One region of the Nocardia sp. NPDC055050 genome, then DNA from elsewhere that is predicted to be linked to it. Evidence: riboswitches for the same ligand, from Rfam matches in the RefSeq annotation. Region 1 holds a riboswitch; each other region holds the start of a gene.

Region 1 (2,256 bases):
CGAGCACCACGTTGTCGAGCACCGTGAGATGCGGGAACAGATTGAACTGCTGGAACACGAAGCCGATGCGGCTGCGCTGGGCGCGCACCGCGTGGTCGGGCAGCGAACGCAGGGTATTGCCGCGTTGGCGGTAGCCGATCAGCTCACCGTCGATGTGTACGGTGCCCGCGTCCTGCGCTTCCAGATGGTTGAGCACCCGCAGCAGTGTGGACTTGCCGGAGCCGGACGGCCCGATCAGCGCGACCACCTCACCGGCGCGTACGGCCAGATCCACGCCACGCAGTACCTCGGTGCCGCTGTAGGACTTGCGGATTCCGCGCGCCAGCACCGCTGCGGTCATCGGGTTGCTCCTCGGGGTGCGGCCGCACCGGCGGCGATCTCGGTGACCTTGGCGCGGACCCGCTGCCACGGTGTCGGCGGCAGCTCACGCTGCGCGCCCTTGGCGTAGTGCCGTTCGATGTAGTACTGCAGGATCGACAGCGCCGTGGTGAGCACGATGTACCAGACGGTCGCCACCATCAGCAGCGGCACCACCCGGCCGTTGCGGCCGAAGATCACCTGCACCTGGTAGAACAGCTCGGCGATCGCCATCACCGACACGATCGAGGTGCCCTTGAACAGGCTGATCACCTCATTGGCCGCGTTCGGCAGAATCGAGCGCATCGCCTGCGGCAACACGATCGTGCGGAACTGGCGCCAGCGTGGAATCCCCAGCGCCGCCGCCGCTTCGAGCTGACCGTCGTCGACGGCGAGCAGACCCGCCCGGATCAGTTCGGCCGAATACGCCGCCTGATGCAGGGCCAGCCCGATCACCGCCGCGGTGAAACCGCTGATCACACCATTGACATCGAACTCGTAGAAGCCGGGGCCGAACGGAATGCCCACGGACAGGCGGGGATACAGGTAGGCGATGTTGAACCAGAACAGCAGCTGCACGATCAGCGGGATCGAACGGAAAGCCCAGATATAGGTCCAGGCGATCACCCGCAGCACGGGATTGTTCGACACCCGCCCGATCGCCAGCAGCGTGCCGATCGCGAAACCGAGGGCGGTGCCCCACAGGGTGAGCTCGATGGTCACCCGGAGTGCGGCCAGCACCGACTTCGCGGTGAAGTACTGGGCGAAAGTGCCCCAGTCCCAACCCGGATTGGTGATCAGGCCGTGCGCGAACTGGGCCACCAGCAGTAGGGCGATCGCCGCGACGGCCCAGCGCCACGGGTGCCACGACCCGGCGATCCGGGGCAGGTCGTCGACGGGCGCCTTGTCGGCGGGGAGAGCGTCGCCGGGCGGTGCGGGCGCGGTCTCGGCGCCGGATACGGCAGACGCGGTCATGGGAATCCTTCGGAAAACAGTCGAACGAGGCACAGTGACCTCCACCCGGCCAGCAACGGGTTCGCGATCTGGCGGCGCTCAGGCCGGACAGGTGGACAGCACGAAAATCTCCTCCATCGAACCCGGCAGAAGCACCCACACCCCGAAACGGGCGGGTTGCTGCGACGTCGTAGAGCCAGGTCTCTCGGTCGCTCTGGATGGTTGTGCCCGGCCGTCGTGGCCCGAGCTGAATCAGCATGTGGCATATGCACTAGTGCGCGCAACGATAGAAATCAACGTGAGCGCAGAGGTTGGAACCGATCGTGGGCACCGGCATAATTGCCCCGGTTCGGCGCGGTAGGTGATTCGCGCGCGGGCGCGTGCGCAGGGGTCTGGGCGAACGCGTCCGGGCATAGGGATCCTGCGGATGCGTCGTTGGGTCCGGTGCCGAGAAGGGGGCGGACACCGGGCCGCGGCGGCGGGTTCGCTGCGAGATTGCGACGCGCCGAACGGCCGGTGACTTCACCTGTCCGGATTCACCCACCGCACGCGGTAGCGTCGGCCTTCTCTGCGTCGATGAGGAGTTTCGCCGTGATCGTTGCACGTCGTTCCGCCACACTGACCTCGCTGACGGCCTGCGCCGCCGCGCTACTGCTGGCCGCGCCACCGGCCGCCGCCGAACCGGCCGCACCGGTGACGCCCGCTGTCACCCGGGATGCGCCGGCTGTTCGGCCATCGGCGGGCCCGGGTGATCTGCTCGGCGCCTACCAAACCGTCGTCGAGACGCTGAAATCCCTGGGTATCCAGCCGTTCCTGTACCCCACGGTCGCCGCGAACTGCACCGGTGACGGCGCGGGTCTCGTGCCGGCTGTCGCGGGCGCGGTCCCTGGGCCGTGGCCGGCGAACACCCTCCCGATCCCGGGCATCGACCTGTCGGCCGTGAAG
Region 2 (2,256 bases), on a different contig from region 1:
ATCGACGAGGGTCTGCATCGGGTTGGCCGGGGTCTCGAAGAACACGGCCTGGGTGGGGACGGAGAGGGCCTGCTCCCACTGGTCGAGGTCGTCACCGTCGACGAACACGGTTTCGATACCCCAGCGCGGCAGGATCTCGTTACAGACCACGAAACAGGACCCGAACAGGCTGCGGGCGGCGACGAGCCGGTCGCCCGCCTTCAGCAGGGCGCCGAGCGCGGTGAACACCGCCGACATGCCGGACGCGGTCGCGAAGGCCGCCTCGGCGCCGTCGAGCAGGCGGATGCGCTCCTCGAACATGGCCACGGTCGGGTTGCCGAAACGCGAGTAGACGAAGTGCTCGACGTCGCCGGTGAACGCGGCCTCGGCGGCTTCGGCGTTCTCGTAGACGAAACCGGAGGTCAGGTACAGCGCCTCGGAGGTCTCGTCGAAGCCGGAACGGCGCAGACCGCCGCGCACGCCGAGCGTGCCGGGACCGACGCCTTCGGGCAGTGGCTTGTCGAACGAACCACCGGTGATCATGCTTTTCTCCTTATGCCTGACGCCACGGCAGGCCGACAGCGCGCCAACCGGTGCTGCCGCGCTGACCGAACGCGTCGGGACCACCTTCGAAACCGTCGAGCACGTTGTAGGACGGTGCCACGCCCGCCGCGGTCGCCAGGTTCGCCGCGTGCGCGGAACGCTGACCGGAGCGACACAGGAACACCACGGGTGCGTCGTCGGGGCGACCGGCGAGTGCCTTCTCGAGCTGCACGCCGAACTCGGGATTGCGGGTGCCGGTGCCGTCGACCCACTCGATGAAGTGGGCAGGGCGTTCGATGGAACTGGTGTCGGGAATGCCGATGTGTGCCCACTCGCCTTCGGTGCGCACGTCGACCAGCACAGCGCCGGGGTGCTCGGTGAGCAGCTCCCACGCCTTCTCAGGGGTGATGTCGCCGGCGTAAGTCATGTCGATCCTCCTGCGTGAATCCGCTCTTGCCGTGCCGGAAATCCCCGAACACACGGCCAGGTCGTCACCCGGAGCACCCCACCGCGGAGGAGGGTTGCCGACCAGCGAGCCGGGGCTTGACGCTGGCACTCATGACCTTGCGATCTGAGATTGCCTCGGCACCGGTCATCGTGTCAAACGATTCAGAAGGAACACACCAGCCACGCGCTGTCGACGCGGGTCAGTTTCCAGTTGCTCGCCGCCGGGTTGCCGTTGACCACGAGCGCCGCGTCGATCTTGGCGCGGTCGCCGTTGACGGTGGCGTTCTCGAAACCCTTGCCGTCGATCGTGACAGTGGATTTCGGGCCACCGAGCTGTTCGCCGAGGCCGGATTTCTCCTCGTCGAACCCGGGGCAGGCCACACCGGTCGGCGGACGGAGGTCGCTGCGCGAGCGCGCGTCGATATAGTTGGTGACGGCGGCCGCGAGACGGTCGGCCTCTGTGACATTTTTCTCAGCGGGTGAGAGCAGTCCACCCGCCACGATGCCGATGAGCACGATGATCGCGATCACCGCGGCCGCGACGAACGGGACGATGGAACGCTTGTCGGTCTGATCCACCACTACGGGCTGGTCATCCGAGCCTGTTTGCTCCTCGTTCATGCTGTAATCCTGACAGACCCGCGCGGGCAGCTACACCGCGCGCCGGGTGGCTGCAACGCCGCAGCTAGAATCGCCTTGATTGCGGTCGGCTGCCGACGTCGATGGCAGCTGCCAGTAAGCGGATGTCCGACTTAGCCTAAGCTAAGTTGACGCCGTCAAATCAGTTCTCGACCAAAGGGTGCGCGTAGAAATGACCGAACAGACTGCAGCGACTCGCCCACTTCGCATTGCGATCGTGGGTGCGGGACCGGCCGGTATCTACGCCGCCGACGCGTTGATGAAGTCCGATGCCGACGTGAGCATCGACCTCTACGAGCGTATGCCCGCGCCCTTCGGCCTGATCCGCTACGGCGTCGCGCCCGATCACCCGCGCATCAAGGGCATCATCACCGCCCTGCACAAGGTCCTCGACAAAGATCAGGTCCGCCTGCTCGGCAACATCGACTACGGCACCGACATCACCCTCGACGACCTGCGCCAGTTCTACGACGCGGTCATCTTCTCCACCGGCGCCAACGCCGACCGCGCCCTGGCCATCCCCGGCATCGACCTCGACGGCTCCTACGGCGCCGCGGACTTCGTGTCCTGGTACGACGGCCACCCCGACGTCCCGCGTTCCTGGCCCCTCGATGCCGAGAAGGTCGCCGTGCTCGGTGTCGGCAACGT
Region 3 (2,256 bases), on a different contig from region 1:
GGACTCGAGGCCCGCGTAGAACACCGCGTCGACGCCCGGCTGCTCGGCGACGAACTTCGCGACCGCCTCGGCATTGCTGACATGCCGTTCGACCCGCAGGCTCAGCGTCTCGATGCCCTGGGCGATGAGGAACGCGTTGAACGGCGAGACCGCGGCACCCAGATCGCGCAGCAACTGCACGCGAGCCTTCAGCGCGAACGCGGGCGCGCCCAGATCGGCGAACACCGCACCGTGGTAGCTGGGGTCGGGCTCGGTGAAGCCGGGGAAGCGCGCGTTGCCGTCGGCGTCGCGCACCGTCCAGTCGAAGGTGCCGCCGTCGACGATCACGCCCGCCACGGCCGCACCGTGCCCACCCAGGTACTTCGTCGCCGAATGCACGACGATGTCGGCGCCGTGGGCCAGCGGCTGGATCAGGTAGGGGGTCGCGACGGTGTTGTCCACGATCAGCGGAAGGCCGTTCGCGTGCGCGACACCGGCGATGCCGGGAATGTCGAACACCGCGCTGCTCGGGTTGGCGATGGTCTCGCCGTAGAACGCCTTGGTGTTCGGCTGGATCGCGGCTTCCCACTGCGCGAGGTCATCGGGATCCTCGACGAACGAGACCGTGATTCCCAGCTTGGGCAGCGAGTAGTGGAAGAGGTTGTAGGTGCCGCCGTAGAGGTGCGGGCTGGACACGATGTGGTCGCCCGCGCTCGCCAGGTTCAGGATCGCGTAGGTCTCCGCGGCCTGGCCCGAGGCCAGCAGCAGCGCCGCGCCGCCACCTTCGAGCGCGGCCACGCGCTGCTCCACCGCGTCCTGGGTGGGGTTCATGATCCGGGTGTAGATGTTGCCCGGCTCGGCGAGACCGAACAGCGCGGCGGCGTGATCGGTGTCGCGGAAGGTGTAGGAGGTGGTCTGGTAGATCGGCAGCGCCCGCGCGTTGGTGCTCGCGTCGGGGGCCTGGCCCGCGTGGACCTGCTTGGTCTCGAAGGACCAGTTCTCGGGCAGGGAAGAGTCAGTCATGTCGTGCTCCAAATGGGTGTCAGCCGGGGGATCTCGTCAACTGGGTCGGATCGACTGGCAACAACACATGGGGGCCTCCTGCAGTGCGCGCTTGCTCTCGACTTTCGAGAGCCCGGTCATCACCCGGAGCACCCCACCGCAGCTGGAGGGTTGCCGACCAGCGAGCCGGGGCTTGGCGCTGGTACTCATGACCTTGCCGTCATGTTAACCGGAGATCTCCCGCGGGCGGAAACTTCCCCCGCATTTCCCGCCGAAGATCACTCGCCGGACGGTGTGCCGAAGCCTGGCGTGTCGTCCACCGGTGCGCCACAGACCTGCCGCAAACCGTGGTAGGCGCGCAGCACGGCGTCGCGCGTGACCCGAACAGCTACCGTCGGTGACCCGCTCAGCAGTGCCTGCTCGGTATCGGCGACCGAGAGATGGCACAGCATCTGCCAGATCCCGGCTACCAGCTTCACCGTGAAGTCCTCGGGTGACGTGCCCATCCGCTGCGCGAGCTCGGTGCACACCGCGACGTTCTTCTTCTCCGCGTATTCCAGCGCGCGCGCGTTGACCGACTGGCTGGTGCGCATGATCCGCTGCATCTGCAGGAACTGGCGGATGAACCGGATGCCGTCCGCATCCGCCTCGGCCTGGACCACCTCCAGGTAGGCGCCGCACAGTGCCTGGAGTTCGTTGCCGGTGTTCGGCTGGGAGCGCAGCGCGACGGCGACGGAGACCCCGAAGTCGTCGATCGGGGCCAGCACGATGTCTTCCTTGAGCGCGAAGTACCGGTTGACGGTGCGTGGGGACACATCGGCACCCGCGGCGATCTGCTCGACCGTCGTCGCGTCGAACCCTTGGCTGTCGCACAGCTCGAGTCCGACCGCCACGATCGCGGCTTTGGTCTGGAGTTTCTTGCGCTCGCGCAGGCCCAGCGGCACGCCGGCAGCCGGTTCGGTCGTCCGGTCGGCGCTGATCGGAGTGGTCGAGTCCAGCATTTCACCAGCCTACCGTGTCGGCCGCTTTATCTGTCCAACTAGGTCAATTGGCGCAGTCAGACATTTTTCTCTTGACGCCAATTGTCTCACAGTGCCAGGATTGGTTCACACTGATCGAGTGACGAGGAGTCCTGGTGACCAGCACCGAGATAGAAACGAAACATGTTGATTCCCAACAGAGTTCGATGCGGTGGTGGGCGCTGGTCGTGCTCTCCGCCGCCCAGCTGATGGTGGTGCTCGACGCCACCGTGATCACGATCGCCCTGCCCTATGC

Evidence for each region. Region 1 has a riboswitch for S-adenosylmethionine ahead of ACWGCN_RS18660 (amino acid ABC transporter permease). Riboswitches for the same ligand answer to the same signal wherever they lie in the genome.
Region 2: it holds a riboswitch for S-adenosylmethionine, as region 1 does, so the genes downstream of both, ACWGCN_RS13665 (rhodanese-like domain-containing protein) here and ACWGCN_RS18660 (amino acid ABC transporter permease) in region 1, are expected to answer to the same signal.
Region 3: it holds a riboswitch for S-adenosylmethionine, as region 1 does, so the genes downstream of both, ACWGCN_RS34980 (bifunctional o-acetylhomoserine/o-acetylserine sulfhydrylase) here and ACWGCN_RS18660 (amino acid ABC transporter permease) in region 1, are expected to answer to the same signal.

What each region holds. Positions count from the first base shown of each region.
Region 1 covers NZ_JBSGVG010000016.1:51,483-53,738, forward strand. The annotation lists gene ACWGCN_RS18655 (amino acid ABC transporter ATP-binding protein) at 1-340, opposite strand, end outside; gene ACWGCN_RS18660 (amino acid ABC transporter permease) at 337-1,332, opposite strand; SAM riboswitch class I at 1,443-1,536, opposite strand; gene ACWGCN_RS18665 (hypothetical protein) at 1,903-2,256, shown strand, end outside.
Region 2 covers NZ_JBSGVG010000010.1:224,277-226,532, forward strand. The annotation lists gene ACWGCN_RS13660 (O-succinylhomoserine sulfhydrylase) at 1-522, opposite strand, end outside; gene ACWGCN_RS13665 (rhodanese-like domain-containing protein) at 533-949, opposite strand; SAM riboswitch class IV at 967-1,086, opposite strand; gene ACWGCN_RS13670 (Rv0361 family membrane protein) at 1,132-1,590, opposite strand; gene ACWGCN_RS13675 (FAD-dependent oxidoreductase) at 1,781-2,256, shown strand, end outside.
Region 3 covers NZ_JBSGVG010000072.1:3,201-5,456, forward strand. The annotation lists gene ACWGCN_RS34980 (bifunctional o-acetylhomoserine/o-acetylserine sulfhydrylase) at 1-1,002, opposite strand, end outside; SAM riboswitch class IV at 1,085-1,195, opposite strand; gene ACWGCN_RS34985 (TetR family transcriptional regulator) at 1,260-1,982, opposite strand; gene ACWGCN_RS34990 (MFS transporter) at 2,117-2,256, shown strand, end outside.